Regions from separate parts of the Oceanibaculum sp. genome, predicted to be linked through region 2. Evidence: predicted binding sites of a transcription regulator. Region 2 holds the regulator's gene; each other region holds the start of a gene.

Evidence for each region. Region 2 encodes PhoB, which activates phosphate uptake and scavenging genes when phosphate is short. Its sites were predicted from a motif close to TNTCATAAAACTGTCA; they were not measured.
Region 1: the regulator PhoB is predicted to act here: its motif matches at 2,707-2,722, upstream of MK313_RS02145 (diacylglycerol/lipid kinase family protein).
Region 3: the regulator PhoB is predicted to act here: its motif matches at 4,235-4,250, upstream of MK313_RS03540 (DUF2794 domain-containing protein).
Region 4: the regulator PhoB is predicted to act here: its motif matches at 5,220-5,235, upstream of ugpB (sn-glycerol-3-phosphate ABC transporter substrate-binding protein UgpB).

Annotation. Positions count from the first base shown of each region.
Region 1 covers NZ_JAKUSO010000003.1:130,494-137,491, forward strand. The annotation lists gene MK313_RS02130 (DUF5672 family protein) at 1-643, opposite strand, end outside; gene MK313_RS02135 (glycosyltransferase family 4 protein) at 729-1,805, opposite strand; gene MK313_RS02140 (UDP-2,3-diacylglucosamine diphosphatase) at 1,812-2,585, opposite strand; gene MK313_RS02145 (diacylglycerol/lipid kinase family protein) at 2,795-3,691, shown strand; gene MK313_RS02150 (nucleoside deaminase) at 3,711-4,202, opposite strand; gene MK313_RS02155 (DUF1153 domain-containing protein) at 4,269-4,577, opposite strand; gene MK313_RS02160 (branched-chain amino acid aminotransferase) at 4,738-5,634, opposite strand; gene MK313_RS02165 (MarR family winged helix-turn-helix transcriptional regulator) at 5,748-6,314, shown strand; gene MK313_RS02170 (response regulator) at 6,311-6,998, shown strand, end outside.
Region 2 covers NZ_JAKUSO010000004.1:22,883-29,880, forward strand. The annotation lists gene MK313_RS02570 (LutB/LldF family L-lactate oxidation iron-sulfur protein) at 1-254, shown strand, start outside; gene MK313_RS02575 (LutC/YkgG family protein) at 254-937, shown strand; gene MK313_RS02580 (Smr/MutS family protein) at 940-1,560, shown strand; gene MK313_RS02585 (helix-turn-helix domain-containing protein) at 1,557-1,925, shown strand; gene phoB (phosphate regulon transcriptional regulator PhoB) at 1,998-2,699, opposite strand; gene phoU (phosphate signaling complex protein PhoU) at 2,764-3,474, opposite strand; gene MK313_RS02600 (ATP-binding protein) at 3,615-4,994, opposite strand; gene MK313_RS02605 (UxaA family hydrolase) at 5,075-6,604, opposite strand; gene MK313_RS02610 (TRAP transporter large permease) at 6,647-6,998, opposite strand, start outside.
Region 3 covers NZ_JAKUSO010000005.1:64,088-71,085, reverse strand. The annotation lists gene MK313_RS03570 (nucleoside recognition domain-containing protein) at 1-496, opposite strand, end outside; gene MK313_RS03565 (hypothetical protein) at 589-786, shown strand; gene MK313_RS03560 (hypothetical protein) at 783-1,088, opposite strand; gene MK313_RS03555 (C-terminal binding protein) at 1,284-2,309, opposite strand; gene MK313_RS03550 (SDR family oxidoreductase) at 2,331-3,107, opposite strand; gene MK313_RS03545 (hypothetical protein) at 3,200-3,685, opposite strand; gene MK313_RS03540 (DUF2794 domain-containing protein) at 3,862-4,197, opposite strand; gene MK313_RS03535 (tetratricopeptide repeat protein) at 4,656-5,297, shown strand; gene MK313_RS03530 (PQQ-binding-like beta-propeller repeat protein) at 5,305-6,645, shown strand; gene der (ribosome biogenesis GTPase Der) at 6,686-6,998, shown strand, end outside.
Region 4 covers NZ_JAKUSO010000003.1:66,958-73,955, forward strand. The annotation lists gene MK313_RS01830 (bifunctional helix-turn-helix transcriptional regulator/GNAT family N-acetyltransferase) at 1-791, opposite strand, end outside; gene MK313_RS01835 (sn-glycerol-3-phosphate import ATP-binding protein UgpC) at 872-1,951, opposite strand; gene ugpE (sn-glycerol-3-phosphate ABC transporter permease UgpE) at 1,973-2,812, opposite strand; gene ugpA (sn-glycerol-3-phosphate ABC transporter permease UgpA) at 2,823-3,704, opposite strand; gene ugpB (sn-glycerol-3-phosphate ABC transporter substrate-binding protein UgpB) at 3,815-5,134, opposite strand; gene ada (bifunctional DNA-binding transcriptional regulator/O6-methylguanine-DNA methyltransferase Ada) at 5,355-6,449, shown strand; gene MK313_RS01860 (transglycosylase domain-containing protein) at 6,817-6,998, shown strand, end outside.

The DNA.
Region 1 (6,998 bases), on a different contig from region 2:
ACGGCGCGTAATAGGCCCAGAACATATCCTCCGCCTGGTCGAAATGCCGGCGGATGGTGTGCGCCGCCGGGCGGCGGGATAGCTTGCTGCGCAGCCAGTGGGCAATCAGCCGCTTGCCCTGGCGCCAGCTGTGGAAGAAGCGGCAGGACTGGTCGCTCTTGCCGGTCAGGCGCAGGCGGCGCGATTCTAGCACCCGCAGATGGTCGCCGACATGGCGCAGCGACAGCCCGCCATTGCCGACCGCGAGGTAGTGCCGGCGCTTCTTGTCCCGGTCCTTGCGCAGCCAGGGCGCGCCGATATAGGAGAAGCCGGCCTCGCACCAGGCACGCAGCTCGTCCCGGAACACCAGGCAATCGGTCTGGTAGATCAGGATATAGCGGTAGTCGCTGAAGCGCCGGTAGAAGCCGGGGCTCATCAGCATGGCGCTGTAGGCACCGATATCGCGGAACCGGCGCGGCGAGAGCGGCAGCGCCGCCATGCCATTCAAGGCCGCCGGTAGCTGCAGGCCAATCGGGTGCACGACGAAGCGGTCATGGTCGCCCAGATGCCGTTCCAGCGCACGCAGGGCCACCATTTCCGTCGCGTCCAGTTCGGTGCGATAGATCGGAACGACGATGGCAACCTGCTTCGATGCGCCCGGCACGCTGTCTCCTGCTCTGCGGTCTGTCGGCGGCGCTTCCTAATACCGCATGGCGCAGGCGGAGGCAAAAGCGTATGTGCCGATGACCTCAGGAAGCGCTGACGGTCACCAGACTGTCGAGCAATTGCCGGGCGCAGGCGTCCCAGCCATTTTCCAGCGCGTAGGCTCGGCAGGCCTCGCGCGGGATGTCGAGAGCCGCCAGAACGGCCGCGCGTAGATACTCGTCCATGCAGCCGACCGCCGGCGTCAGCACGTCCAGCGGGCCGGTGACGGGATAGGCGGCGACCGGCAGGCCACTGGCCAGCGCCTCCAGCATCACCAGCCCGAAGGTGTCGGTGCGGCTGGGGAAGACGAAGACATCGGCGGCGGCGTAGTGGCGCGCCAGCTCCTCGCCATGCTTGGCCCCGACGAAGACGACATCGGGATAGCGGCGCTTCAGCTCCGGCAGCAGCGGGCCATCGCCCACCACCACCTTCGTGCCCGGCAGGTCGAGGTCGAGGAAGGCGTCGATATTCTTCTCCACCGCGATCCGTCCGACGGAGAGGATTATGGGGCGCGGCAGGTCACGCAGTGCGGGCGCCTGCTCGGCATGGTCGCGCGGATGGAACAGATTGGTATCGACGCCGCGCGTCCAGCGCCGGACATGGCGGAAGCCGCGCGAGTCCAGGTCGCGGCGCAGTGTCTCTGTCGCCACCAGCATGCCCTTGCCACCATTGTGGAACCAGCGCATGCCGGCATAGCTCCAGGCCAGCGGCACCGGCAGGCGGGCGTGCAGATATTCCGGGAATTTGGTGTGGTAGGAGGTAGTGAAGGGCAGGCCCTTGCGGCCGCAATGGATGCGCGCGGCCAGTCCGATCGGTCCTTCGGTAGCGATATGGATGGCATCCGGCCGGCTCTCGCGGATCATCCCCGCCACCTTGTGCAGCGGATACCAGGCCAGCGGGATTTCCGGATAGCCCGGGCAGGGCAGGGTGCGGAACCGGTCAGGGGCGATCACCGTGACCGTGTGTCCGGCGCCTTCCAGCATGTCGATGATCGTGGTCCAAGTGCGCACCACGCCATTTACCTGCGGCGCCCAGGCATCCGTCACCAGGGTGATGCGCAGTGGCGACTCGCCAGCGGCGGTTTCGGGCAGGTTGAAGGCGGGCGCGAGACTATCGGGCATGCCGCCTCACGCCGCCGTCGTCAGCTGGCGCACCTCGACCCAGTTCAGGATCTCCATGCGTCCGTCCATATGCTCGACCAGGGCGGTGCAGCTCTCCACCCAGTCGCCGTCATTGCAGTAGGTGATGCCGTCGATCTCGCGGATTTCGGCATGGTGGATGTGGCCGCAGATCACGCCATCCACGCCGCGCTGGCGGGCCTCGTCGGCGACCGCTTCCTCGAACCGGCTGATATATTCCACCGCGTTCTTCACGCGCAGCTTCACATAGGCCGACAGTGACCAGTAGGGATAGCCCAGCTTGCGCCGCACCATGTTGAAGCCGACATTCACGCGCAGCATCATGTTGTAGCCCCAGTCGCCGATCAGCGCGAGCCAGCGGGCATATTTCACGACACCGTCGAACCGGTCTCCATGCAGCACCAGGTAGGTCCTGCCGTCGGCGGCCTTGTGGATCACCTCGTCCTCGATCTCGATCTCGCCGAAGGTGAGGCCGATATACTCGCGGAAAATCTCGTCGTGATTGCCGGGCACGAAGACGACGCGGGTTCCTTTGCGCGCCTTGCGCAGCAGCTTCTGCACCACGTCATTGTGGCTCTGCACCCAGTACCAGGACCGGCGCAGCCGCCAGATATCGAGGATATCGCCGACCAGATAGAGATGGTCGCTCTCGGTATATTTCAGGAAGTCCAGCAGCAGGTCGGCGTTGCAGCCGCGCGTGCCCAGATGGATGTCGGAAATCCAGATCGACCGGTAATGGCTGACGCCGCGCTGCGCGTTCATCGCGCCATCCTCATCTGACTACCAGATGATCGGAGACCGACTTGCAAGCCCGCTATATCTGGTTTTCCGATCATGGGGCACTACATGCCCCGATTTCGGTTACCGGCCCGCGTCGGAAATATGACAATTGACTGAAATTTCTGCGCTTCTGTAGGGTCGCGGCGCCTTTCGCCCTATCTCATGGGCATTTGTGCTTTGGGGAGCAGGGTTTGGCCGAGTCCCGCCGTCTTCTGGTGATCCATAATCCGACCGCGGGACGCCGCCGGCGCCGGCGGCTGGACGACGTGCTGCATCTGCTGTCGGAAGCCGGCTGCACCATCACGCTGGTGCCAACCACGAAGCGCGGCGATGCCGAGGATTTCGCCGCCACCGCCGTGGCCGACGAGGTCGATCTGCTGGTCGCGGCGGGGGGAGACGGCACGCTGAACGAGGTCGCCAACGGTCTGCTGCGTCGGCGTGCCGAGGGGCTGGCGCCCCTTCCCATGGCCATCGTGCCGCTGGGGACGGCGAATGTGCTGGCCGCCGAGATCGGCCTTGCCGAGGATGTGGCCTCCATCGCGCGCTGCATCCTGGAAGGCGTGCCGCGCCGCGTCTATCCCGGCATCGCCAATGGCAGGCACTTTCTGTGCATGGCGGGCAGCGGGCTGGACGCCTTCGTGGTGCAGGATGTGAACCACCGGCTGAAGCGGCTGCTGGGCAAGGGGGCCTATGTGCTGGAAACCCTGCGGCGGCTGTGGCTGGGCCCGCCGGAGCCCTACCGGCTGCTGATCGATGGCCGGCCGGAGACGGCGGCGCAGATCATCCTCGCCAAGGGGCATTTCTACGGCGGCACCTTTGTCATTGCACAGGAGGCCAGACTCGAAGAGCCGCTGCTCTGGGCCTGCCTGTTCCGTCGTGGCGGTCGCTGGGCCGCCGCGCGCTATATCCTGGCGGTGATGCTGGGTTTTCCGCACCGGTTGCGGGATATCGACATAATGCCGGTGCGCCGTGTTTCCATTGAGGGCCGCGCCGCCGATCCGGTGCAGGGCGATGGCGATATCGTCACCCGTCTGCCGGCTGATATCCGTATCGATGAAGAGGGGCTGGAGCTGGTGTTTCCGGTCTGAAGATGGCCGACGGCAAGGCTCATTTCGGAGGCGGATTGGCTTTCCAGATGGCCACGATCTCGTCCTCCAGCACCGGGCCGATCACCGGTACCTGCTTGTTGCTGGACGCCACCACCTCGGCACAGCGGATCGACAGCCGGGTCCGCGTCGGCGCGTTGTCGAATTCCTTCTGCTGGCGCGGGATCGACAGCCCATAGACGACACGGCCGATGCCGCTCCAGACGATGGCGGCGGAGCACATTGTGCAGGGCTCACCGCTAGCATACATGGTGGCGCCGGCCAGTTCCTCCGGCGTCATGTGCTTGCCGATGCCGCGCAGGATGTTCAGCTCGGCATGGCCGGTCGGGTCCTGTGTCGAATAGACATTGTTCATGCCTTCGAAGAGCGGCTTGCCCTCGGCTGTGACGATGAGCGCGCCGAACGGACGGTCGCCGTTCAGCCGGGCCTGGCGCGCCAGTTCGAAACTCTGGCGCAGCCAGTGATGATCCTGTTCGGTGACGGTTTCGTGCATGGCCGGGCCTCCCTGTCTATAAGAGGCCCAGTGTAGGGAAGGGCGGTCACCGACCGCCAGTGCAAATCAGACTTCGCGGATACGGTAGCGCTGGATACGGGTGGCGCGCAGGCCCTTCATGCCGTGGCGTTCGACCAGCTTGGTCCAGCCTTCCAGCTCCTCTTCGGAGAGGTTGTAGCGCGCGCAGGCTTGCTGCGCCGTCAACAGGCCGCTCTTCACGCCGGCCACGACCAGCGCCTTGCGCCGGATGACCCAGCGCTTGGTTTCGGGCGGCGGCAGATCGTCGAGAGCGAGGCTCGTGAGGTCGATGCCGTCCAGCGTCTCCCGCGAAGTATTTTGGACAGCCGCCCTGAGGGCGGAGCTTCGAGAGTGCATGGGATTAAGACCTGTCGCAAAAGTAAGAATAGGTCTTAATCTAGCCGGCACTTCTTAAAAAATGCCTAAGCTTGCACGGCATTTTCGACTCATTGCCGCGGATACAAGAACCCCCGCCATATCGCAATGGCGGGGGTTTTTCCTGGCCGAGTGGAATACCCTACTCGGCGGCCTTGGCGGCCGGTGCGCGGCGCACCTCGGCGCTGTAGTCGTCCATCAGGTTGCGGACCATGTCGCCGACGGTGAAGCGGTAGGGGCCGATCTCGCCGACCGGCGTCACTTCCGCTGCAGTACCGCAAAGGAAGCACTGCTCCGCCTTCTCCATCTCTTCCGGCATGATCGCGCGTTCGACGACCTTGATGCCCCGGCGCTTCGCCAGCTCGATCACGGTGCGGCGGGTGATGCCATCCAGGAAGCAGTCCGGGGTCGGTGTGTGCAGCTCATCGCCGAAGGCGAAGAAGATGTTCGCACCCGTCGCCTCGGCCACCTGGCCGCGATAATCCAGCATCAGCGCGTCCTGATAGCCGTCGCGCTCCGCCTTGTGCTTGGACAAAGTGCAGATCATATACAGGCCCGCCGCCTTGGCTGCCGTCGGCGCGGTATTCGGCGCCGGACGCCGCCAGTCGGAGATGGCGAGGCGGATGCCCTTCTGCCGCAGTTCCGGCGCGAAGTAGGACGGCCAGACCCAGGTTGCGATGGCCAGGTGGATCTTGTTGTGCTGCGCCGAGACGCCCATCATCTCGCTGCCGCGCCAGGCAACCGGGCGGATATAGCCATCCACGATCCCGTTCGCGGCGACCGTCTCCATCTTGAAACGGTCGATTTCCTCGACGGAATAGGGAATCTTGAAATCCATCAGCTCGGCGGAGCGGACCAGACGGGCCGAATGTTCGGTGGATTTGAAGATGCGCCCTTCATATACACGTTCGCCCTCGAACACGGCGCTGGCATAATGCAGGCCGTGGCTGAGGACATGGAGCTTGGCATCGCGCCAGGGGATGAGCTGACCATCGAACCAGATGGTGCCGTCGCGGTCGTCGAAAGGAAGGAGTGTCATATCTATGCGATTCCTGCCCAGGGGTTACAAGATATTTGATTTGGCGTTTCTAGGGTTAGATAATTACCCAAATCATGAGTCGGGTAATAACATTCTGTTCGATATACGTCAATATGGTTGACATAAAAACCCGCGCAAACCCCCTGTTCCTCCGCGAGGAGGAGTTGCGCCAGGGGATCGAGCTGCTGTTCTTCGCCTATCGCGACTTCACCGCCGAGCCGGACAGCATGCTCGCCGAACTCGGCATGGGCCGGGCCCATCACCGCGTCATCTATTTCGTCGGGCGGCATCCGGGCATCACCGTCACCGACCTGCTGCGCATCCTGAAGATCACCAAGCAAAGTCTCAGCCGGGTGCTGAGCCAGCTGGTGCGCGAGGCCTATATCGAGCAGCGCCAGGGCCGCACCGACCGGCGGCAGAAGCCGCTGCACCTGACCGAGAAGGGCGTGGCGCTGGAGCAGGCGCTGACCGCCAACCAGCTGACCCGGATCGCCGGGGCCTACAAGGCGGCCAGCGCCGAGGCAGTGGAGGGGTTCTGCAAGGTGCTGCTCGGCATGATCGACGAAAGCGACCAGCGCCGCTTCATCAGGGCGGGCCGTCCGCAGGGCCAGGAGGCGGCAGGCGCTTCAGGCGGTCGGGTTGCCGCCGGCCAGGCCGTGCGCGGGCGCGACGGAAGATGAGCGCCGCGCCGCCGCATATCCTGGTGGTGGATGATGATGGGCGGCTCCGTGACCTGCTGCGCCGCTATCTGAGCGAGAACGGCTTCCTGGTCAGCACCGCCGCCGACGCGGCGGAGGCACGCGCGAAGCTGGAGAGCTTCTCCTTCGACCTGCTGGTGCTGGATGTGATGATGCCGGGCGAGAGCGGGCTGGACCTGACCCAGGATCTGCGGCGCGCCGACGCGCAGACAGGGGCAGTTCCGATTCTGATGCTGACCGCGATGGCAGAGGCCGAGGACCGCATTCACGGGCTGGAGCGCGGCGCCGACGATTACCTGACCAAGCCGTTCGAGCCGCGCGAGCTGCTGCTGCGCATCCGCACCATCCTGCGCCGCGTCAATGGCGCCGCCCCGGCGCGGGCGGTAGGCGCTCCGGTTCTGCTCGGCGGGTTGCTGTTCGATGCCGAACGGCTGGAACTGCGCGGCCCGGGCCGCACCGTCCGGCTGACCGAGGCGGAGGCAGCGCTGCTGCGCGCGCTGGCGGAAAACCCCGGCGCCACGCTGACCCGCGACGATCTGGCGCAGCGCCTCGACCTGACCGGCAATCCGCGCACGGTGGATGTGCAGGTCACAAGGCTGCGCCGCAAGATCGAACCCGACCCGCGCTTTCCACGCTATCTGCAGACGGTGCGCGGCAAGGGCTACG
Region 2 (6,998 bases):
GGGAATATGAACGCAAGCTGTCACCGGCCCCCTACCGCTCGGGCCTCGCCCTCTGGGCGTTCTTCGCCAAGCGGCCGGCGCTCTATCAGCGCCTGACCGGCATTGCCATGAAGCTGCTTGGCCGGTTCGGCCGGGATAAGGGGCGGTTCCGGTCGCTGCCGCTGGCCGGGGGCTGGACTTCGGTGCGCGACATGCCCGCCCCGCAGGGTCGCACCTTCCAGGAGCTTTACCGCGAAAAGAAGGGGGCCGCCTGATGCCCGACATGTCCCCGCGCGATCAGATCCTGGCCGGCATCCGCCGGTCGCTTGGCCGCAGTGCGCTGGACGGCGAGCCGGCGGCGCAGCTGGAACAGCGGATCGCGGAGCACAGGCCGAACCTGATCCCGCAGCGGGCGCAGCTGCCGCACGACCAGCAGGTCACCCTGTTCGTCGAGATGGCTGAAGGCGTGCAGGCCACCATCAGCCAGGTCGCGGATGCCGCAGAGGTCCCTGACGCCATCGCCGAGTATCTGGCGCAGCATAATCTGCCGGCCGAATTGCGCGTGGCGCCGGATGCCTGGCTGTCCGGCCTTCCCTGGGACAAGCGCCCGACCCTGACCATCAATACCGGCAAGGCCGAGGAGCCGGATACGGCCAGCGTGACCCCGGCCTTTGCCGGCATTGCCGAGACCGGCACGCTGATGCTGACCTCCGGCCCGCACAGCCCGACCACACTGAACCTGCTGCCCGAGACCCATATCGTGGTGCTGAAGAAGAGCCAGATCGTCGGTTCCTACGAGGATGGCTGGGCGCGGCTGCGCGATGCGCAGGCGAAGGATTCCATGCCGCGCACGGTGAATTTCATCACCGGCCCGTCGCGCACCGGCGATATCGAGCAGAAGATCCTGATGGGCGCCCACGGACCGCGCCGGCTGCACATTGTCCTGATCGACGGCTAGGCATGGCCCGGCGGCGCGCCAGCAAGGACGAGGCTGAGCTTTTCCGCCAGGTCGTGAAGGACGCCAAGCCGCTGCCGCAGGATAAGCGCCTGCGGCTGGGCATGCTGGATGAGCTGCCGCCGGAACCGGTTCCCGCCGTGCCCGAGGCCGAAGGCATGGCGCCGGCCAGCCGCAAGCGCGGTCGGGTGTCAAAGGATGAGCCACTTCCTCAGCCGGTCGCACCGCCGGTCAAGGCGCCGGTCGTTCTGCCGACCCTGAAGCATGACAGCGCGCCGGGGCTCGACAAGCGCAGCCAGATGCGCCTGAAGCGCGGCCAGGTCGCCATTGAGGCGCGCATCGATCTGCATGGCATGACGCAGGATGCCGCCCATGTGGCGCTGAACGGATTCATCGCCCGGTCGCAGGCGCGCGGGCTGCGCTGCGTGCTGGTGATCACCGGCAAGGGGACGCGGCGTGACGAATTCGGCCGTTACGAAGCCGGTGTGCTGAAGCGCGAGGTGCCGCGCTGGCTGAATGAGGGCGGCAACCGCGAGAAGGTGCTGGCCTTCGTCCATGCGCAGCCGAAGGATGGCGGGGGCGGCGCGCTCTATGTCCTGCTGCGACGGGTGCGGGAGGAGGCATGACGCCGTTCGGGGAAAGGCTGCGGGCGCTGCGCGCCGCGCGTGGCGTTACACTGAAGGAGATGGCGGCGGCGCTGCAGGTCTCCTCGGCCTATCTCTCGGCGCTGGAGCATGGCCATCGCGGCCGGCCCACCGACGGGCTGATCCATCAGATCTGCGGTTATTTTGGGCTCATCTGGGACGATGCGGAAGCGCTGAATCGGCTGGCGGAGATATCCCATCCGCGCGTCACCATCGACACGGCCGGCCTGTCGCCAAGCGCCACCAGGCTGGCGCACCAGCTGGCGCGGAAGATCGGGATCCTGGACGAGGAGAGGCTCGCGGCGCTCTTGAGCCAGCTCGAAGACTCGCCGAAAAAGCCGGAATGACAGGGCGATAAACGGCAATAAAATAATATTTTACATTAATTTCTTATATAGAGTCGACGCACTGATGGGGTGTCAGGCGAATTGCGGCGCGACGGCATCCAGCGCATAGCCGGCCGACCGGACGGTGCGGATCGGATCACCCTCGGCATCCTCGTTCAGTGCCTTGCGCAGGCGGCGGATATGCACATCCACGGTGCGCGGCTCGACATAGACATCCGCTCCCCAGACCGAATCCAGCAGCTGCTCGCGGGAGAAGACGCGGCCCTGATGCTCCAGGAAATGGCGCAGCAGGCGGAATTCGGTCGGCCCCAGATGCACATCGCGGTCGCCGCGCTTCACCTTGTGGGCGGCAACGTCCATGACGATGTCGCCGCAGCGCAGCGTCTCGGCATCGGCGGCAGGCCGGGCGCGGCGCATGACGGCGCGGACGCGGGCCAGCAGTTCGCTGGGGCTGAAGGGCTTGGTGACGTAATCGTCGGCGCCGGCATTCAGGCCTCGTACTCGGTCGCCTTCCTCGCCGCGGGCCGTCAGCATGATGATCGGGATGCTGCGGGTCTGCGGGGTGCGGCGCAGCCGGCGGCAGACCTCGATGCCGGACAGCAGCGGCAGCATCCAGTCCAGCAGGATCAGGTCGGGCCGGCGCTCGGTGGCCAGCAGCAGCCCTTCCTCGCCGTCGCGCGCTTCGAGGACCTGGAAGCCCTCGCGCTCCAAATTGTAGCTGAGTAGCGTGACGATCGCGGCTTCGTCTTCGACAATCAGGATCAGCGGCTTCATCGTGTGGTCCAATCTCGGCAGGCCTCAAGGGAAAAAGGCCAGTGGAAATGTTTCAAACCGTAGGTCAGTTCTCCGGCTCGACGACGGTGAACGCGCTGGTGTCGCCCTTCGGCCGCTCGGCGGTCAGCGGCCGGCCGGTTACCTGGTAGTACAGCGTCTCGGCGATATTGGTGGCGTGGTCACCGATGCGCTCAATGTTCTTCGCCATGAACAGAAGATGCGTGCAGGGCGTGATGTTGCGCGGGTCTTCCATCATGTAGGTCAGCAGCTCGCGGAACAGGCTGGTGTACATCTCGTCCACCTCCTCGTCCCGGCGCCAGACCAGCAGGGCCTTTTCGGCATCCTGTTCGACATAGGCGTCCAGCACTTCCTTCAGGATCTGCTGCACCATCCGGCCCATGCGCGGAATACCTGTCGCGGGCCGTGCCGGCGGCACCTGGTTCAGGGCGACTGCCCGCTTGGAAATGTTCGCGGCGTAGTCGCCAATGCGCTCCAGATCGGCGGAAATCTTCAGCGCGCCAACAACGCGGCGCAGATCCTCGGCCAGCGGCTGGCGCAGTGCCAGCATGCGAACCGTCAGATCGTTCACATCATGCTCCAGGCTGTCGATCTTCAGATCGCCCTGGATCACCCGCTCGGCGATGGTGCTGTCGCGCTTCGCCAGGGACTGGATGCAGTCCTGCACCTGCGTCTCCACCAGCCCGCCCATCTGCGAGATGAGATTCATCAGCCGCTTCAATTCCTCGTCGAAGGATTTCACGGTATGGGTGGGCATGAGACTTCCTTTCCAAGGGCATGATCGATGGCGGACCGTGCGCCTGCGCTATCAATAACGGGCTTGCACGGCATAAATACTACGTTTCGATGACGCTTTTATTACATCGACATCGAATCGGGGGTTTTCGCGGCGGCCGTTCAGCCCGCGGATGCGGCGACCGGCAGATAGACGGTGAAGGCGCTGCCCTTGCCGACCTGGCTGTCGACGGAAAGCGCCCCCCGGTGGCGGCTGACGATGTGCTTCACGATGGCAAGGCCAAGACCGGTGCCGCCAAGATCGCGGCTGCGCGCCTTGTCGACCCGGTAGAACCGTTCGGTCAGGCGCGGAATATGCTCGCGCGGGATGCCCTCGCCCTGGTCCTGAACACGGATCAGGACCGCGCCATGCGGTGCCTTGGGGAAGGCTGCCGGTACGCTGTCGGCGCGCCGGGCCGTCACCCGGATCGGGGTGCCGGGTCGGCCATATTTGGTCGCATTGTCGATCAGGTTCTGCGCCACCTGCGCCAGCTCGTCCTCGTCGCCGGTGACCGGCGGCAGCCCGTCCTCGATATCGAGCTGGATGTCCATGTCCTTGGTCGCCGCCTGCATGTCCAGCGTCGCCTTCACGCTGGACAGAATGCGCGACAGGTCGGCCAGCCCGCGCGGCGGCGTATGCTCGTTCAGCTCGATCCGCGAGAGCGACAGCAAGTCGTTCACCAGCCGCGACATGCGCAGGCTCTGCTCATGCATGATTTCCAGGAACCGCTCATGCGCTTCCGGATCGTCCTTGGCCGGGCCGCGCAGCGTCTCGATGAAGCCGACCAGCGTGGAGAGCGGCGTGCGCAGCTCATGGCTCGCATTGGCAACGAAATCGGCGCGCATCTGCTCCGTGCGCTTCATCGCCGTCAGCTCGTGCATCAGGATCAGCGCCCGGCTGTCATCCGGCCCCGGTTCGCGCAATGGTTCGACACTGACGGCGAAACTGCGCTCGATGGGGACCAGCATGGTCATCTCGACAGTGCGGCCCTGCCCCTGTTCAAGGGCTGTCTCCACCGCCTTCAGCACCTCCGGATGGCGCAGATTGCTGGCTACCGCCCTGCCCGCCAGCGCCTCGCCGAAGATCTCGCGGGCGGCCCGGTTGGTGGCCACGATGGTTGCCTCGGCATCGATCAGCAGCAGCGGGTCGGGCAGCGATTCCAGCGCGACATGGGCGGCATGGAGGCGCTGCCGCAGGGCGCCCAGATTTTCCGCCTGCACGCGATGCAGCGATTCGATGCGGCCGGCCAGCGGGGCGAGCGGGCTGTTCGGCTCGATCTCCGCCGAACCACCCTCAACCGCCGCTTCCAGCCGGGCAATGCGCTGAAAATGACGCTGCACCAGCAGCGCGAAGATGCCGGGAGAAATCGCCCAGCCCAGCAGGGCGGGCCAGCCATTCAGCTGGCCGCCGGCGACCAGCACCAGCAGCACCAGCCCGACAGGCAGGGACAGCAGCAGGCTGGTCTTGACGATCGCGGAGCGCGACAGTCGGGTTGCGGGCATGGGGGCCTCGGGCTGGCGGAAGGCTTAACGGAACCTACAGCATAGGCCGGCAGGGATGCCGCCGGTCAACCGCCATATCGTTACATTACGGCGCCAACCTGCCAGGGGATGAATTCCGCATCGCCGAAACCCTGCGCCTCGCTCTTGGATTTCTCGCCCGAGGCCACGCGCAGGATGAGGTCGAAGATGCGCTGGCCCATATCCTGGATCGAGATGCCCTCATCCAGCACGGCGCCGCAATTCACATCCATGTCCTCTTCCAGCTTGCGGTACATGGCAGAGTTGGTGGCAAGCTTCAGCGAGGGCGAGGGCTTGTTGCCGAACACCGAGCCGCGCCCGGTGGTGAAACACACGATGTTGGCGCCGCTGGCCACCTGCCCGGTCACCGAGCAGGGGTCATAGCCTGGCGAGTCCATGAACACGAAGCCCTTGGTGTTGATCGGCTCGGCATATTTGAACACGCCGGTCAGGTTCGTCGTGCCGCCCTTGGCGGCGGCCCCCAGCGACTTTTCCAGGATGGTGGTCAGGCCGCCGGCCTTGTTGCCGGGCGAGGGGTTGTTATTCATCTCCCCGCCATTGCGGGTGGTGTATTCCTCCCACCAGCGGATGCGCTCGATCAGCTTCTCGCCGGTCTTGCGGTCGATGGCGCGCCGGGTCAGCAGATGCTCGGCGCCATAGATTTCCGGCGTTTCAGAGAGGATCGCCGTGCCGCCATGCCGGACCAGCAGGTCAGCGGCCGCGCCTAGCGCCGGGTTGGCGGTAATGCCGGAATAGGCGTCGGAACCGCCGCATTGCAGCGCCAGCGTCAGGTGGCTGGCCGGCACGCTGGTGCGGCGCGCCTCGTTCGCGGCCGGCAGCATGGATTTCACGATCTCGACGCCGCGGTCCACGGTCTTGCGGGTGCCGCCAATGTCCTGGATCGTCATGGTCTGGAAGCGCGGGCCGCGCTCCAGCCCGTAGGCCTCCAGCAGGAAGTCGATCTGGTTCACTTCGCAGCCCAGGCCGACCATCAGTATGCCGGCGAAGTTCGGGTGCCGTGCATGGCCCCACAAGGTGCGCTGCAGATTGGCGTAGCCCTCCCCCGAATCTGCCATGCCGCAGCCGGTGGAATGCACCAGCGCCACCACCCCATCGACATTTGGGTACTGCGCCAGAATGTCCGGCGTGATCGCGGCGGCGATGTATTTCGCCACCGTGGCCGAGCAGTTCACCGAGGTCAGGATGCCGATATAGTTGCGGGTGCCGGCCATTCCGGTCGGGCGCAGGAAGCCCTGGAAGGTCGCGCGCTCCGCCTCCGGCACGAAGGCGGTCGGCTTTGCGGTGCTGGAAAAGGCATAGTCGCGCTCGAAATCGCGCATCTCGACATTCTGCACATGGACGTGATCGCCGATCGCGATGTCGTCGGTCGCGAAGCCGATGATCTGGTCGTATTTGCGGATCGGCTCGCCGGCCCGGATCGGCGCTGTGGCCACCTTGTGGCCGGCGGGGATGGAGCCGTTGACCGTCAGTTTCTCCGCCGGCAGGGCGGTGCCCGGCATCAGCGCCAGGCGGGCAACCACGACATTGTCCGCCGGATGCAGGCGGATGCTGAGGCTCTCGGTTCCGGACATTGGCTCATGCCCCTCCTACAGGGCGCCCCCAGCGCAGGGGGATTAGCGATAGATCAGGGTCGGCAGCCACAATGAGAGCTGCGGTATGAAGGTGATCAGCAGCAGCACCGTTACAAGCGGGATCAGGAACGGCGCCGTCGCGGCCACGCATCGCTCGAAGGATACGCCAGATACCCGCGACAGCACATAGAGCACCATGCCGACCGGCGGCGTCAGCAAGCCGATCATCAGGTTCAGCACCATGACGACGCCGAAATGCACCGGGTCGATGCCCAGCTTCTCCACCACCGGCAGCAGCACCGGCACCAGGATGGTGATGGCGGCGATGGTCTCCATGAAGCAGCCGACGACGATTAGGATCAGGTTGATCAGCAGCAGGATCAGGATCGGATTT
Region 3 (6,998 bases), on a different contig from region 2:
CGGCCGCCGCGCGGATGGCGATGACACCGGTCGGCAGCAGCGTGATGGAGGAGGTGTTGATGGCCAGGAACAGCGCCATCGCGTTGGTCGCCGTGCCCTTGTGCGGGTTCAGCTTGTCCAGCTCCTGCATGGCGCGGATGCCGAACGGCGTGGCGGCATTGCCGAGGCCCAGCACATTGGCCGAGAAATTCATGATCATGGCACCCATCGCGGGATGATCCGCCGGCACCTCGGGGAACAGCCGCACCATCAGCGGGCGCAGCAGCCGCGCCACGATGGTCAGCAGGCCGCCGGCCTCCGCCACCTTCATCAGGCCCAGGAACAGCGCCATCACGCCGATCAGGCCGAGGGCCAGCGTCACCGAGCCCTCGGCGGCCTTGATCATGCCCGCCCCCAGCAGCTCCATCGGTGACTGCCCATCTCCGCTCCAGGCGAATTGCCGGATGGCGGCGACGAGGAAGGCAATCATCACGATGGCGAGGAAGATGATGTTCACGGGGCGCGTCCTGGTTTTGCCAAAGCCGGGTCCAATCTATAGGCTAGCGCCCCCGATGGAACAGGCTCTTAGAGGCAGGAGCGAGGCAGGCAATGAAGTTCGCGGATCAGATGGCGATTAAGCTGCTGGCCCATGCGGTCAACCAGCTGGGCACGGCAACGACGGAGGCGCTGTGCGCCACGCCGGACCGCCGCATGGTGCGCCTGATGGTCGAGCGCGTGAAGGGCGACCTCGACAGCTTCCTGGAGCATTACGAAGAGATCGAGCCGGCGGACGAGAAGCAGGGTTAGGCGCTGACGGTCTCGACGCCGATTTCCGACAGGGCGACCTGGGCAGCCGGGACGGTATCGAATTGCCGCAGCCGCACCGTGACACTCTTGCCGTCGAGCAGATCGCCGGTCATCCGGCTGGCTGCCGCCAGATCGTTGCCGCCATCCCGGAGGATCTGGGTCAGCCGGACCTTGTTCAGGCCGGGCTTCCAGCCTTCAAGCGTCACCCGCACGCCGCCGGAAGCGGAGCGGGCGGGGCTGCCGACCCGGGTTCCATCCTGTGGTGCGGCGGAATCCGCGTATTTCAAGGCGCGTGACATCATATGCCTCCAGGACCTGGTCGATCAGCGCTCGGAGCCGGGAAGGCCCAAGCCGGTTCGCGCCGGGTCCATCAATGTGGAAATCATATAGGATCAGCAGATCGTCGTCCAACTGAAGGCTGGTGATGACGGTTATCGCACCATCGTCCGTTTCAACGATGGCCTCGACCGTATCCCCCTGCTGATCGACAATCCGGATCACCGCTTCAGATAGGCCCCGTTCACGCAGTTGCGCAATTCGCCGTCACGCAGATAGGCAATCGCCGTCTCTACCGCCTTGCGGCGGGCATCAGTCTGGCTCTCGATGCTGTACCAGGCGGCATGCGGGGTGACGACGAGGCGGCCCCTGATCCAGTCCGGCTGGTCATGGAAATCGCGCATCAGCGGATGATCGGCTTCCGGCGGTTCCTTCGGCAGTACGTCGAGGCCGGCGGCGGCGATGCGGTTCTCCTTCAGTGCTGCGTGCAGCGCGCCGAGGTCGATCAGCGCGCCCCGCGCCGTATTCACCAGCACGGCTTCGGGCTTCATGGCGGCCAGCGCCGCCGCATCGATGATGTGCCGCGTTTCCTCGGTCAGCGGCGCGTGCAGGCTGACGATATCGGCTTTGCCCAGCATGTCATGCAGGTCGGCCATCCTGGTGACGCCCAGCGCAATCTCCTGCCCCCAGGGGAGGCCGGGGTCGTAGGCCATCACCTCCAGCCCGAAGGCCTTGGCCCGCAGGGCCGTTGCCGTGCCGATGCGCCCCAGCCCGACGATGCCCAGCTTCTGGCCGCGGATGCGGCGGATGGTGGTGGCCGGGCCGCTCCAGTCGAAGCCGGCCACCGGGTCGGTGCGGATGCGGTCATTATACTGCACGATGTTCCGGCGCAGCGTCAGCATCAGGGCGATGGCGTGGTCCGCCACCTCGCTGGTGCCATAGTCGGGCACGTTGCAGACCGGGATGCCGGCCGCGCCCGTCGCCTTCAGCTCGACATGGTCGAAGCCCGCGCCGCAGCGCACGATGATCCGGCATTTCTTCAGCTTCGGCACCAGCGCCGGGGTGATCGGGCATTCGTGCCATAGCAGGATCGCCTCGGCCTGTTCCCATTCGGCATCGGGGATGGCCTCGGCGCCGCGCTCGCGCAGAGTGACGAGGTTCAGCAGGCCGGCTGCCGCCTCGCGCTCGACCAGCGCGTCGTCATGATACTGGGCGTCCGGCGTCAGGGTACGGAAGGGTGCGGTCATGGGTTCATCCTGAGACTGGGGTCAGACGAGATATTCGGTGCCGGCATCGACATTCAGGCTCTGCCCGGTGACATGCCGCCCGGCGTCGGAGCAGAGATAGAGCGCCATGCTGGCCACATCGGTCGCGGTCACGAATTCCTTCAGCGAGATCGGCGCCAGCATCTCGGCGCGCATCTCCTCCTCACTTATGCCGCGCGCCTTCGCCTTGGCGGTCAGCACCTTCTCGATGCGCGGACCAGCGACGGAGCCGGGCAGGATGGCGTTCACCCGGATGCCGTACTCCCCAAGCTCGACCGACAGGGTGCGGGTGACGCCGACCACGCCCCATTTCGTCGCCGAATAGGGGCTGCGCATCGGGAAGGCGAAGCGCCCGGCGGCGGAGGCCAGGTTCACGATGGCGCCGCCCCCGGATTTCTTCAGGGCCGGCACGGCGCGGCGGGTGAAGAAGAACAGCCCGTTCAGATTCACTTCCAGGGTGCGCTGCCACTCGTCCGGGTCGATCTCCTCGATGGGGCCGGTGGGGCCGGCGATGCCGGCATTGTTGATGAGGATGTCGAGGCCGTTCAGCTCCTTCAGCGCGGTGTCCATGAACTTGTCCACCTGCGCCCGGTCGGCGACGTCCACCACTATGCCGAAGCTGCCGGGCAGGGCGGCGATGGTCTCGTCCAGCGCCGTCTCGTCGATATCGCAGAGGAACAGCCGGGCGCCGGCCTGGTGGAACAGCTCGGCGATCCGCCTGCCGATGCCGCCGCCCGCCGCCGTGACGATGGCGTTGCGCCCGTTGAGGCTGAGATGCATGGGCTTCCTCCGCTGATCTTCTTGATTGGGATCAAGATGTATCAGGGGAAGCGGATATCGGGGAAGGGCAGCGTACTTACCGGCGGAAATATTTACAGCCGGTCAGGGTCGATCTGGTCCTTCGGGTCGCCATCCTTGCTGCCGACCATCAGCCCGCCGGCGATGAAGGCGCCGGTCAGCAGCAGCGCGGTGACAGTGGCCAGCGTGCTCCAGGCGGCGCCGAATTCCTGGCCGATCCAGACCACGCCGAACCAGAAGGCGAAGAAGGAGGCGACGGCGGCCAGCAGCATGAAGCCCAGCCGGAGCGCCAGATTGCCGATGCGCCGGGCCGACATCACCTCGCCGATGGCGGCGCGCAGTGCTGTGTCGCGCAGCGCTTCGGCAATCTCCTGCTGCGCCAGCTTGCGCCAGTCGCGGTAGGACATGCCGCCGGCCTTCTCGCCGCCATCCTTGCGGCTCTCGATGGCGTCGCGCAAATGATCGACGATCTCCGCCGCCCGCTCGTCATGCGACATGTCGGCGCGCGGCTTCTTCGGGCGCGGGGCTTCCCGCGCCGGGGCGATCTTCAGCGGCGGCATGGGCACATGCCGGGGCGGACGGCCTGCCGGCGCGCCGCTTCGATAGGGAGATTGCGACATGTCTGCTCTGGCACCTGTTGCGTATCGGCTCATGCTCTGAGCCAAGCAAGGATCGCGCCAGACAATAGCGAATGCGGGGTGCGGCGTCGATCCCGCCGCCGTTTCAGCGTGTTGCCTTAGCGGACCACTTCAAGGCGCCGGTCGAAGGCGGCAAGAATTTCCTCCAGCGTGGAAGCACGCTTCAGCTGCTGCTTGCCGCTGACCAGCAGGTAGTCCACCGGGCGCTGCGGCCCCTTGTTGCATTTCAGGATGGCGAAGATCGGGCGTTCGTGGGTATGGCGGAAGATCGAGAAGCTGGCGACCTGGCCGTCATGGTCGATGGCATAATCGCGCCATTCGCCCGAGGCCACGCGGCGGCTGTACACATCCAGTATCCTGCCCAGCTCGTACCGGCTGAAATAGGTGCCTCGGCGCTGTTTGCGATAGTCGGCCAGGTGGACGAACTGGTTCATAAGGCGGTCTCGGCACCTGTTCCGTCTGGGGATGATGTAACAGTTTTGCCAAATTTGCCGGCAGCGTAAAGGCCTAGGCTGTATCGACAGTCAGGTTTGGGCGCGGCGCGTGTCGAATTTTGATCCTGAACAGGCGCGAACCGCGCCGTGGTGCCGTCCACCACAAGCGGGGCGCAACGCATTCAGGGACAAAATTCGCCGCGTTTCGGAGAAATATTGCGCAAATCGCCCATTTTGGCGTCGCCAAAGCTTAGAAGGGGACGACCCTTCCTGCGCTTTGGCTCCTGAAACTGAACGATTTGCGCTCAATACCGCGATCCAACCCTGACTGTCGATACAACCTAAGGCATGCGAACTCGCCGGTGCGGCACCGCTTCGCATTGCATTGCCGGGGCGCGGAGGCTACCTTACGCCGCTTTCGGACCGATCCGGTCCTCCCGTTAGCGAGAAGCTTGCCCGTGGCCGATATTTTTCGCGAAATCGACGAGGAACTTCGTCAGGACAATCTGAAGCGCGTCTGGTCGCGCTACCGGTACCTGATCGTGGGCGGCGTGGCGGCGCTGCTGCTGGGAACCGCCGGCTATGTCGGCTGGAAGGAATACCAGTCCCGCCAGCAGGCCGAAGCGGCGCAGAGCTATGCGGCGGCGGTGGCCCTCGTCGGTGAGCAGAATGATGAGGCGGCGGACCGGTTTGCCGCCCTGGCGCAGTCGGGCAGCAGCGGCTATGCCGCCCTGGCGCGGCTGGAGCAGGCTGGCCTGCTGTGGCAGCAGGAAAAGCGTGCGGAGGCAATCGCATCGCTGGACGCGCTGGCCGGCGATGCAAGCGCTCCCCAGTCGCTGCGCGACCTGGCGCTGGTGCTGGGTGGTCAGCGCCGGCTGGAAGCGGGCGAGGCTGCCGCCGTGAAGGCGCACCTGGCGACCCTGGTCGAGGGCACCAGCCCCTGGCGCCATCTGGCGCGCGAACTGACGGCACTGGCGGCGGAATCCCAGGGCAACCGGGCGGAGGCACGCGCGCTGCTGCGCCAGGTGACCGACGATCTGGAAGCGCCGCAGGCTGCCCGCGCCCGCGCCGCCGAGCTGCTTCAGGCCCTGCCAGAATAGTCCCCAGATGACCAGATTTCGCGCCCTGACCCGCTGGACCCTGTCGGTTTCCGTTGCTGTTGCCTTTTCGGGCGTGCTTGCCGGCTGCGGCTGGTTTGGCACCAAGGAAGCACCACCGCTGCCGGGCGAGCGCATGGCGGTGCTGTTGTTCGACAGCGAGCTGAAGGCCGATCCCCAGGTCGCCGAACTGGCGGTCCGCCTGCCGCGCCCGGTCGTCAATCCGGACTGGGCCATGGCCGGTGGGCGGTCCAATCACGCCATGCATCATCTGGCGCTCGGCGATGCGCCGGGCGTGGTCTGGCGCGCCGATGCCGGCGAAGGCTCCGGCGACGAAGCCGTGCTGATCGCGCCGCCCATCGTGGCAGCCGGCAAGGTCTTCACCATTGATGCCGAGGGCATGGTCAGCGCCTTCGATGCCCGGAACGGCAACCGGCTGTGGCAGGTCGAGACCGCGCCGGAGGGTGAGGACAGCGCCGTGGTCGGCGGCGGGCTGGGCTATGCCAATGGCCGGGTCTATGTCGGCAGCGGCTATGCCCAGGTGCTGGCCCTGTCCGCGGAAAATGGTGAGCAGGTCTGGCGATCCAACATGCCGGCCCCGGTTCGTGCCGCGCCGAGCGTCTCGGACGGCCGGGTCTTCGTCATCACGCTGGACAATCAGATGATTGCGCTGAGCGCGGAAACCGGCGAGCGGCTGTGGGGCCATGCCGGCATCTCCGAGGTGGCGGGTCTTGTCGGCGGCGCCAGCCCGGCTGTGGAGCGCGACGTGGTCATCGCCCCCTTCTCCTCCGGCGAGATCTTCGCGCTGCGGGCGGAAAATGGCCGCCTGCTGTGGACCGACAATCTGACCGCCGTGCGCCGGGTCGATGCGATTTCCAGCCTGGCCGATATTCGCGGCCTGCCGGTGATCGACCGCGAGATCGTGCTGGCGATCAGCCATAGCGGCCGCATGGCAGCGGTTGACCGCCGGATTGGCGCACGCCTGTGGGAAAAGGATATTGGCGGCACCCAGATGCCGTGGGTCGCGGGCGATTATGTGTTCGTCATCAGCAACGATGCCGAACTGGTGGCGCTGACCCGCAAGGAGGGCTTTATCCGCTGGATCACCCGGCTGCCGCGCTTCGAGGATGAGGAGGACCGGGAAGATCCGATCTTCTGGTCCGGGCCGGTGCTGGCCGGTGACAGGTTGATCGTCGCCGGTTCGCACGGCGAGGCGATCTCGGTCTCGCCCTATACCGGCGAGGTCCTTGGCCGCTTCGACCTGCCGGATGGTGTCTCAGTGACGCCGGTGGTTGCGGACAATACGCTGTACATCCTCACCGACGACGCCGAATTGCTGGCGTTGCGCTGAGCCCGACAAACATCAGGTTGGGACAGGTCATTTGAGCGACATGACTCGCTTTACCATTGCCATTGTCGGCCGGCCGAACGTCGGAAAATCGACTCTGTTCAACCGGCTGGCCGGCAAGCAGCTGGCCATCGTCGAGGACACGCCCGGCGTCACCCGCGACTGGCGCGAGGCGGCGGGCCAGCTCGGGCCGCTGCGCTTCCGGCTGATCGACACGGCCGGCTATGAGGACAGCTACGACGACAGCCTGCCCGCCCGGATGCGCCAGCAGACCGAGCGCGCCATCGAGGAGGCCGATCTCACCCTGATGGTGGTCGATGCGCGCGCCGGGCTGACGCCGCTGGACGAGACCTTCG
Region 4 (6,998 bases), on a different contig from region 2:
CGGCGATAGCCGGCCTGGCGGGCGAAGCGCAGGCATTCCTCCACCAGCCGGGCGCCGATGCCGAGCCCGCGGGCCTTGGGATCGACGATCACCAGCCGCAGCTTCGCGGTCTCCGTATCCTGCCGGACCACGAACGCCGATCCGACGCGCTCCCCGGCGATCTCGGCCATCCAGCAGCAATCGCCTGCCGGATCAAAGTTGCGCAGGAACGTCGCCGCCACCTCGGCCACCAGAGCCTCGAAGCTGATGTCCCAGCCATATTCCTCGGCATAGAGTTCGGCATGGCGCTGGATCACCCAGCCGATATCGCCCGGCCGATGCGGCCGCAGGAGATAGGCGGGGGGCTGCAGGGCCTCACCGGACAGCAGGGTCTCAGCCGTTTCCAGCGATGACACCAGCCTTTGCCGCGCGGCTTCCGGCAGCGTGTCGAGGAGATCGCCGATCTCGTCATGACTGCGCGCATTGAGCTGAGCGAAGGCGGCCTGCCCCTCCTCGGTCAGGGACAACAACGTGCGGCGGGCATCCTCCGGCGACGGGCGCCGCGCAAGGATGCCCTTATCCTCCAGCCCCTTCAGGACGCGGCTCATATAGCCGGCGTCGAGGCCGAGATCGGCACCAAGATCGCTGGCGGTCAGCGGTGCATGCTGCGCCAGCTCATAGATGATTCGGCCTTCGGTCAGGGAATAGGGACTGCCGAGCAGCCCCTCATGCAGCACGCCGATACGCCGGGTATAGAAGCGGCTGAAGCGGCGGATCGCCGCGATGCGCTGTTCACGAATAGTCTCTTCCATGCCCGACCCTCCTGATCAGAAGGATCGAGCATGATTTATTTATTTGCCGATGGCAACCAATCCGCTGCTGATAGCAGGGATCAGTTCAGCCGCTTCTGGCTTTCCTTGTCGAACAGATGCAGCTCATTGTCGGCCGGGCGCAGGTGCAGCGTGTCGCCGGCCCGGAACTGCGCCACGCCGGGCAGGCGGGCGGTCAGATGCGCCTCGGTGCCCTGGATCGAGCCATAGACCAGCGTGTCGGCTCCCAGCATCTCCACCAGATCGACCGCGACTTCCAGCGTGCCCGGGGCGGCTTCGGCCTGCTGCTGGAGATGTTCCGGGCGAATGCCCAGCACCACCGGCTTGCCATCGGCAGCACCGCGGACCCCGCCATTCAGCGGCAGCATCACGCCGCCCAGATCGGCGGTGCGGCCGCCGTCGGACAGGGTGGCCGGCAGGAAGTTCATAGAGGGCGAGCCGATGAAGCCGGCGACGAACATGGTGGCCGGCTTCTCATAGACCTCCAGCGGCGTGCCGATCTGCTCGGCGACACCCAGATTCATGACCACCAGCCGGTCGGCCATGGTCATCGCCTCGACCTGGTCGTGGGTGACGTAGATCGAGGTGGTGCCGAGGCGCCGCTGCAGCCGCTTGATCTCCACGCGCATCTGCACGCGCAGCTTGGCGTCGAGGTTGGACAGCGGCTCGTCGAACAGGAAGACGGCCGGCTCGCGCACGATGGCGCGGCCCATGGCGACACGCTGGCGCTGGCCGCCGGACAGCTGGCGGGGATAGCGCTCCAGCAGCTGGCCGATCTGCAGCAGGCTGGCGGCATCCTGCACCCGCTTTTCGATCTCGGCCTTCGGCAGGCCCTTGATCTTCAGCCCATAGGCCATGTTGGCATAGACCGTCATGTGCGGGTACAGCGCGTAGTTCTGGAACACCATCGCGATGTCGCGGTCCTTCGGCTCCAGCTGGTTCACCACGCGGTCGGCGATCGAGATGTCGCCACCGGTGATTTCCTCCAACCCGGCCACCATGCGCAGCAGGGTGGACTTGCCGCAGCCCGACGGGCCGACCAGCACGATGAACTCGCCATCGGATATATCCATGTCGATCCCGTGGATCACCTGGGTATCGCCGTATTTCTTGAAGACGTTCTTCAGATGGACGTCAGCCATCGGTGTTGACCCTTCCAAGCCTTACTTTTCGGTTTCGACCAGGCCTTTGATGAACAGGCGCTGCATGAAGACGACAATGGCGACAGGCGGCAGCATGGCCAGCATGGCGGTCGCCATGACGGCCGGCCAGTCGGTGAAATCGTCCACGCCGATCATGTGGCTGATGCCCATGACGATGGTGTTCATGTCCTTGTCGGTGGTGATGAGCAACGGCCAGAGATACTGGTTCCAGCCATAGATGAAGAGGATGACGAACAGGGCGGCGATGTTGGTGCGCGACAGCGGCAGCACCACGTCGCGGAAGAAGCGCATCGGCCCGGCGCCGTCGATGCGCGCGGCTTCCAGCAGCTCGTCCGGGATCGTCATGAAGAACTGCCGGAACAGGAAGGTCGCGGTCGCCGACGCGATCAGCGGAATGGTGAGGCCGCCATAGGAATTCAGCAGCCCCAGATCGGCCACCACCTCGAAGGTGGGCAGGATGCGCACCTCCACCGGCAGCATCAGCGTGATGAAGATCGTCCAGAAGCACAGCATCCGGAACGGGAAGCGGAAATAGACGATGGCGAAGGCCGAGGTCAGCGAGATCGCGATTTTGCCGATGGCGATGACCAGCGCCATGATCAGGCTGTTCAGCATCATCTGCCCGACCGGCACCACCTTGCTCGACCCCTCGAACAGGGCGCGCGTGTAATTGTCGATCAGATGCGGCCCTGGCACCAGCGGCAGGGGCGGCTGCAGGATCTCGCCCTGCGTCACCGTGGAGGCGACGAAGGTCACGTAGAGCGGAAAGGCGACAATAGCGATTCCGCTCAGCAGGATGATGTGGCTGAGGATCGTCAGTCCGGGGCGGCGTTCGATCATGGCGCGTTCCTCAGTAATGCACGCGGCGTTCGATATAGCGGAACTGCACGACGGTCAGCGTGATGACGATCGCCATCAGGATGACCGACTGCGCCGCCGAACCGCCGAGGTCGAGGCTGACGAAACCGTCCGAGAACACCTTGTACACCAGCGTCTCGGTCGCCTTGCCGGGACCGCCCTTGGTGACGGCATGGATGATGCCGAAGGTGTCGAAGAAGGCATAGACGATGTTAACGACCAGTAGGAAGAAGGTGGTCGGGGACAGCAGCGGGAACACGATGGTCCAGAACCGCCGCGACGGGCCGGCGCCATCAATGGCAGCCGCCTCAATCAGCGATTTCGGAATTGCCTGCAGCCCGGCCAGGAAGAACAGGAAATTGTAGCTGATCTGCTTCCAGGCGGCGGCGAACACAATCAGCGTCATGGCCTGGTTGCCGTTCAGCACATGGTTCCAGTTATAGCCCATCTGCTTCAGCCAGAAGGCGACGAGGCCGGTCGACGGGTTGAACATGAACAACCACAGCACGCCGACGATGGCCGGGGCCACGGCATAGGGCCAGATCAGCAGGGTGCGGTAAGCGTCGGTGCCCTTGATGACGCGGTCGGCCATGACGGCCAGCACCAGCGCCATGCCGAGCGACAGCGCCGTCACCGAGATGCTGAACACGGCTGTGGTCTTGAAGGAGGAGAAATACAGCGGATCGCTCAGCAGGTTCTCGAAATTCTCGAACCAGACGAACTCGCTCGACAGGCCGAATGCGTCCTCGATGAGGAAGGACTGGTACAGCGCCTGGCTTGCCGGCCAGAGGAAGAACACAGCCGTAATCACAAGCTGGGGAAAGACCAGGGCCAGCGGCAGCAGGCGCTGGCGGAAGACGACGCGTTTTTCCATCGGGGCGGTCTGTTCTGCAGAAAAGGGCGAGGTTTGTGGCTTGGTAACGACTCAGGCGGCGCATCGCAAGGATGCGCCGCCCTCTGTCGTCGTCTTGAGCCGTCAGCGGGTTACTTGTTGGCCCGCTCGAAGCGGCGCAGCAGCTCGTTGCCACGGGCAACCGCATTGTCGAGAGCCGCCTTGGCGGTCTTCTGGCCGGACCACACGCCTTCCAGCTCCTCGTCGATGATGGTGCGAATCTGGTCGAAGCTGCCCAGGCGCAGGCCCTTGGAGTTATCGGTCGGGGCCTTGCCGGTCATCTGCTTGATGGCGATGTCGGTGCCCGGGTTCTTCTCGTAGAAGCCCTGGCTCTTGGTCAGCTCATAGGCGGCGTAGGTGATCGGCAGATAGCCGGTATTCTGGTGCCACTCGGCCTGCACTTCCGGCGAGGACAGGAAGTTCAGGAAGTTGGCCACACCCTTGTATTCCGCCGGGGAATGGCCGGTCATCACCCACACCGACGCGCCGCCGATGATGGTGTTGTAAGGCGCGCCCTCGACTTCGGCGTGGTAGGGCAGGTTGCTGATCGCGAAGTCGAACTTGGCCTCCTTCTTCACGCCTGCATAGCCGGCCGAGCTTTCGAACATCATGCCGCATTCGCCGCTGCGGAAGCGGGCGGCAGCCTCGTTGCGGCGGCCACCGTAGAAGAACTTGCCTTCCTTCGCCCAGGTACCCAGCATGTCGATGTGCTTCACCTGCACCGGGCCGTTGAAGGTCAGCTCGGCATCCATGCCCAGCATGCCGTTCGCCTTGGTGGCGAAGGGCTGGTTGTGATAGGCGCTGAGGTTCTCCAGCTGGGTCCAGGACTGCCAGGAGACGGTCATCGGACACTCGACGCCGGCGGCCTTCAGCTTGTCCACGGCGGCAGCGACCTCGGCCCAGGTCTTGGGCAGGGTGGCGGTGTCGATACCGGCCTTCTTGTACAGGTCCTTGTTCACATACATGACCGGGGTGGAGCTGTTGTACGGGAACGACAGCATCTTCCCGTCCAGCGTGCTGTAGTAGCCGGTCACGGCCGACAGATAGTTCTTCGGGTCGAACGGGAAGCCATTCTCGTTCATCACCTCATAGACCGGCTTCACCGCACCCTTGGCGGCCATCATGCTGGCGGTGCCGACCTCGTACACCTGCAGCAGGTGCGGCTGCTGCTTGGCGCGGAACGCGGCGACGCCGGCGTTCAGGGTTTCGGAGTAGTTGCCCTTGTTGGTGGCAACGACCTTGAACTCGCTCTGCGAGGCGTTGAACTTGTCAACCTGGGCCTGCAGCAGCTCGCCCAAGCGGCCGCCCATGGCGTGCCACCACTGGATTTCGGTCTGCGCATGGGCAGCGCTGGCGCCGGTGAGCGCGGTGGCGAGAACGCCAGCAGCGAGTGTAAACTTGCGGATGATCATTTCAGGTCCCCCCTTTATGGGCTGATCAGCGGTACGCTGGAGCCCTCTTGTAGGCTGAACTCATTATGCTCTCGCGACAAATTTGTGAAGCTTTTATTACAGCCGTGTGAGCGTCGGAGACTCTATTTCGACCGCGGATAAGGCCGCAAGCTTCGGATAGTGAAGCCTTTCCCGAAGGATGAGACTGGTGCCTGTGAAGCGGGATGACGAGGAGAAGATCATGCGGGCCCAGCGACAGGAAGCGGCGCCACAGAGGGCGGTCATGCAGCCGGCGGATGAAGAGGCACGCTGGCTGCAAGTTCTGGCACGCGATAGCGATGCCGATGGCCATTTCGTCTATGCGGTGAGCTCGACGGGGATCTATTGCCGGCCAAGCTGCCCCAGCCGCAAGCCCAAGCGCGAGAATATCGGCTTCTATGAATTGCCTGAAGCCGCCGAACAGGCGGGGTTCCGTGCCTGCAAGCGCTGCCGGCCGGAACAGGCTGCCCTTGCCGATCCGCGCATGGTGGCGGTACGCCGCGCCTGCCGGGAGATCGAGCGCACGGAACAGCCGGCACCCGATCTGGAGACGCTCGCAGCGGGTGCGGGCCTCAGCCCGTTCCATTTTCAGCGCCTGTTCAAGCAGCTGGTCGGGGTAACGCCGAAACAATATGCCGAAGCGCGCCGGCAGGCGCGGCTGCGCCACCATCTGCGCAAGGGCGAGGATGTGGCCAGCGCCCTCTATGGTGCCGGCTATGGCTCCAGCAGCCGTCTTTATGAGAAGGCGGGGGATTATCTCGGCATGACGCCGGCAGTCTATCGCAAGGGCGGCGAGGGGATGGCGCTGGGCTATGCGATGGCGGAGACGGCGTTCGGCCTGCTCTATGTCGGCGCGACGGAGCGCGGGCTGTGCGCGGTCGGCCTCGCCGATGATGCGGCGGAAGCACTGGCCGATCTTGCCGCCGAATTCCCGAAGGCTGCGCGGGTACCGGACCAGCAGGGGCTGGCGCCGGCGCTGGCGGCGATCCTGGCGCATCTGGACGGGCGCAGCCCGCATCTCGACCTGCCGCTCGACATCCGCGCGACCGCTTTCCAGCATCAGGTGTGGGAGGCGCTGCGCGTCATTCCGCGCGGCGAAACGCGCAGCTACAGCGAGATTGCGGCTGCACTCGGTCGGCCGGCGGCGGTGCGCGCAGTGGCGCGGGCCTGTGCCACTAATCCGGCGGCGCTGGTCATCCCCTGCCATCGGGCGGTGCGCCAGGACGGGTCACTGGCCGGCTATCGCTGGGGCATCGATCGCAAGCGCCGTCTGCTGGCGCAGGAGCGGAAGGTTTGACGCTGGATCAATTTTCTCTGATAATGTACTGAAATTCATGTTTATATTAACGGACTGTTAAACCAAAAGCTTAAAACTGGCGATTTTGAAGGCCTTCGCACTATCGCGGACGTAAGATCGAAGCCGATCCGGGTAATCGGGGATGCCGATTCCAGGCGGCGACAAGCTAATTGGCATATATCTCTAAAGCATGATAATGATGGGCCGAGGATAAGGCGTTCGGGGCTCCATGGCGGGAAAGCGGACAGCGGCACGGGCGAAAGCCGACACGCAGCGCCGTCGCACGAAAGGCGGCAATACAACGCCTCGATACGGAATAGCTCGATTTTTACTAAAATGGTCTTTTGTTTCCCTGGTCTGGCTCTCCATGCTGTTTGCCGGGGTGATGGGATACTTCGCCTATCAGCTGCCTGATATTTCCACCCTCAACGAACAGGCGCGCCGGCCCAGTGTGCAGCTGCTCTCGGCCGATGGCGCTGCCTTCGCCAGCTTCGGCGAGGTCTATGGCGAAACCCTGCCGGTCAAGCAGATGTCGCCGCACCTGCCGCG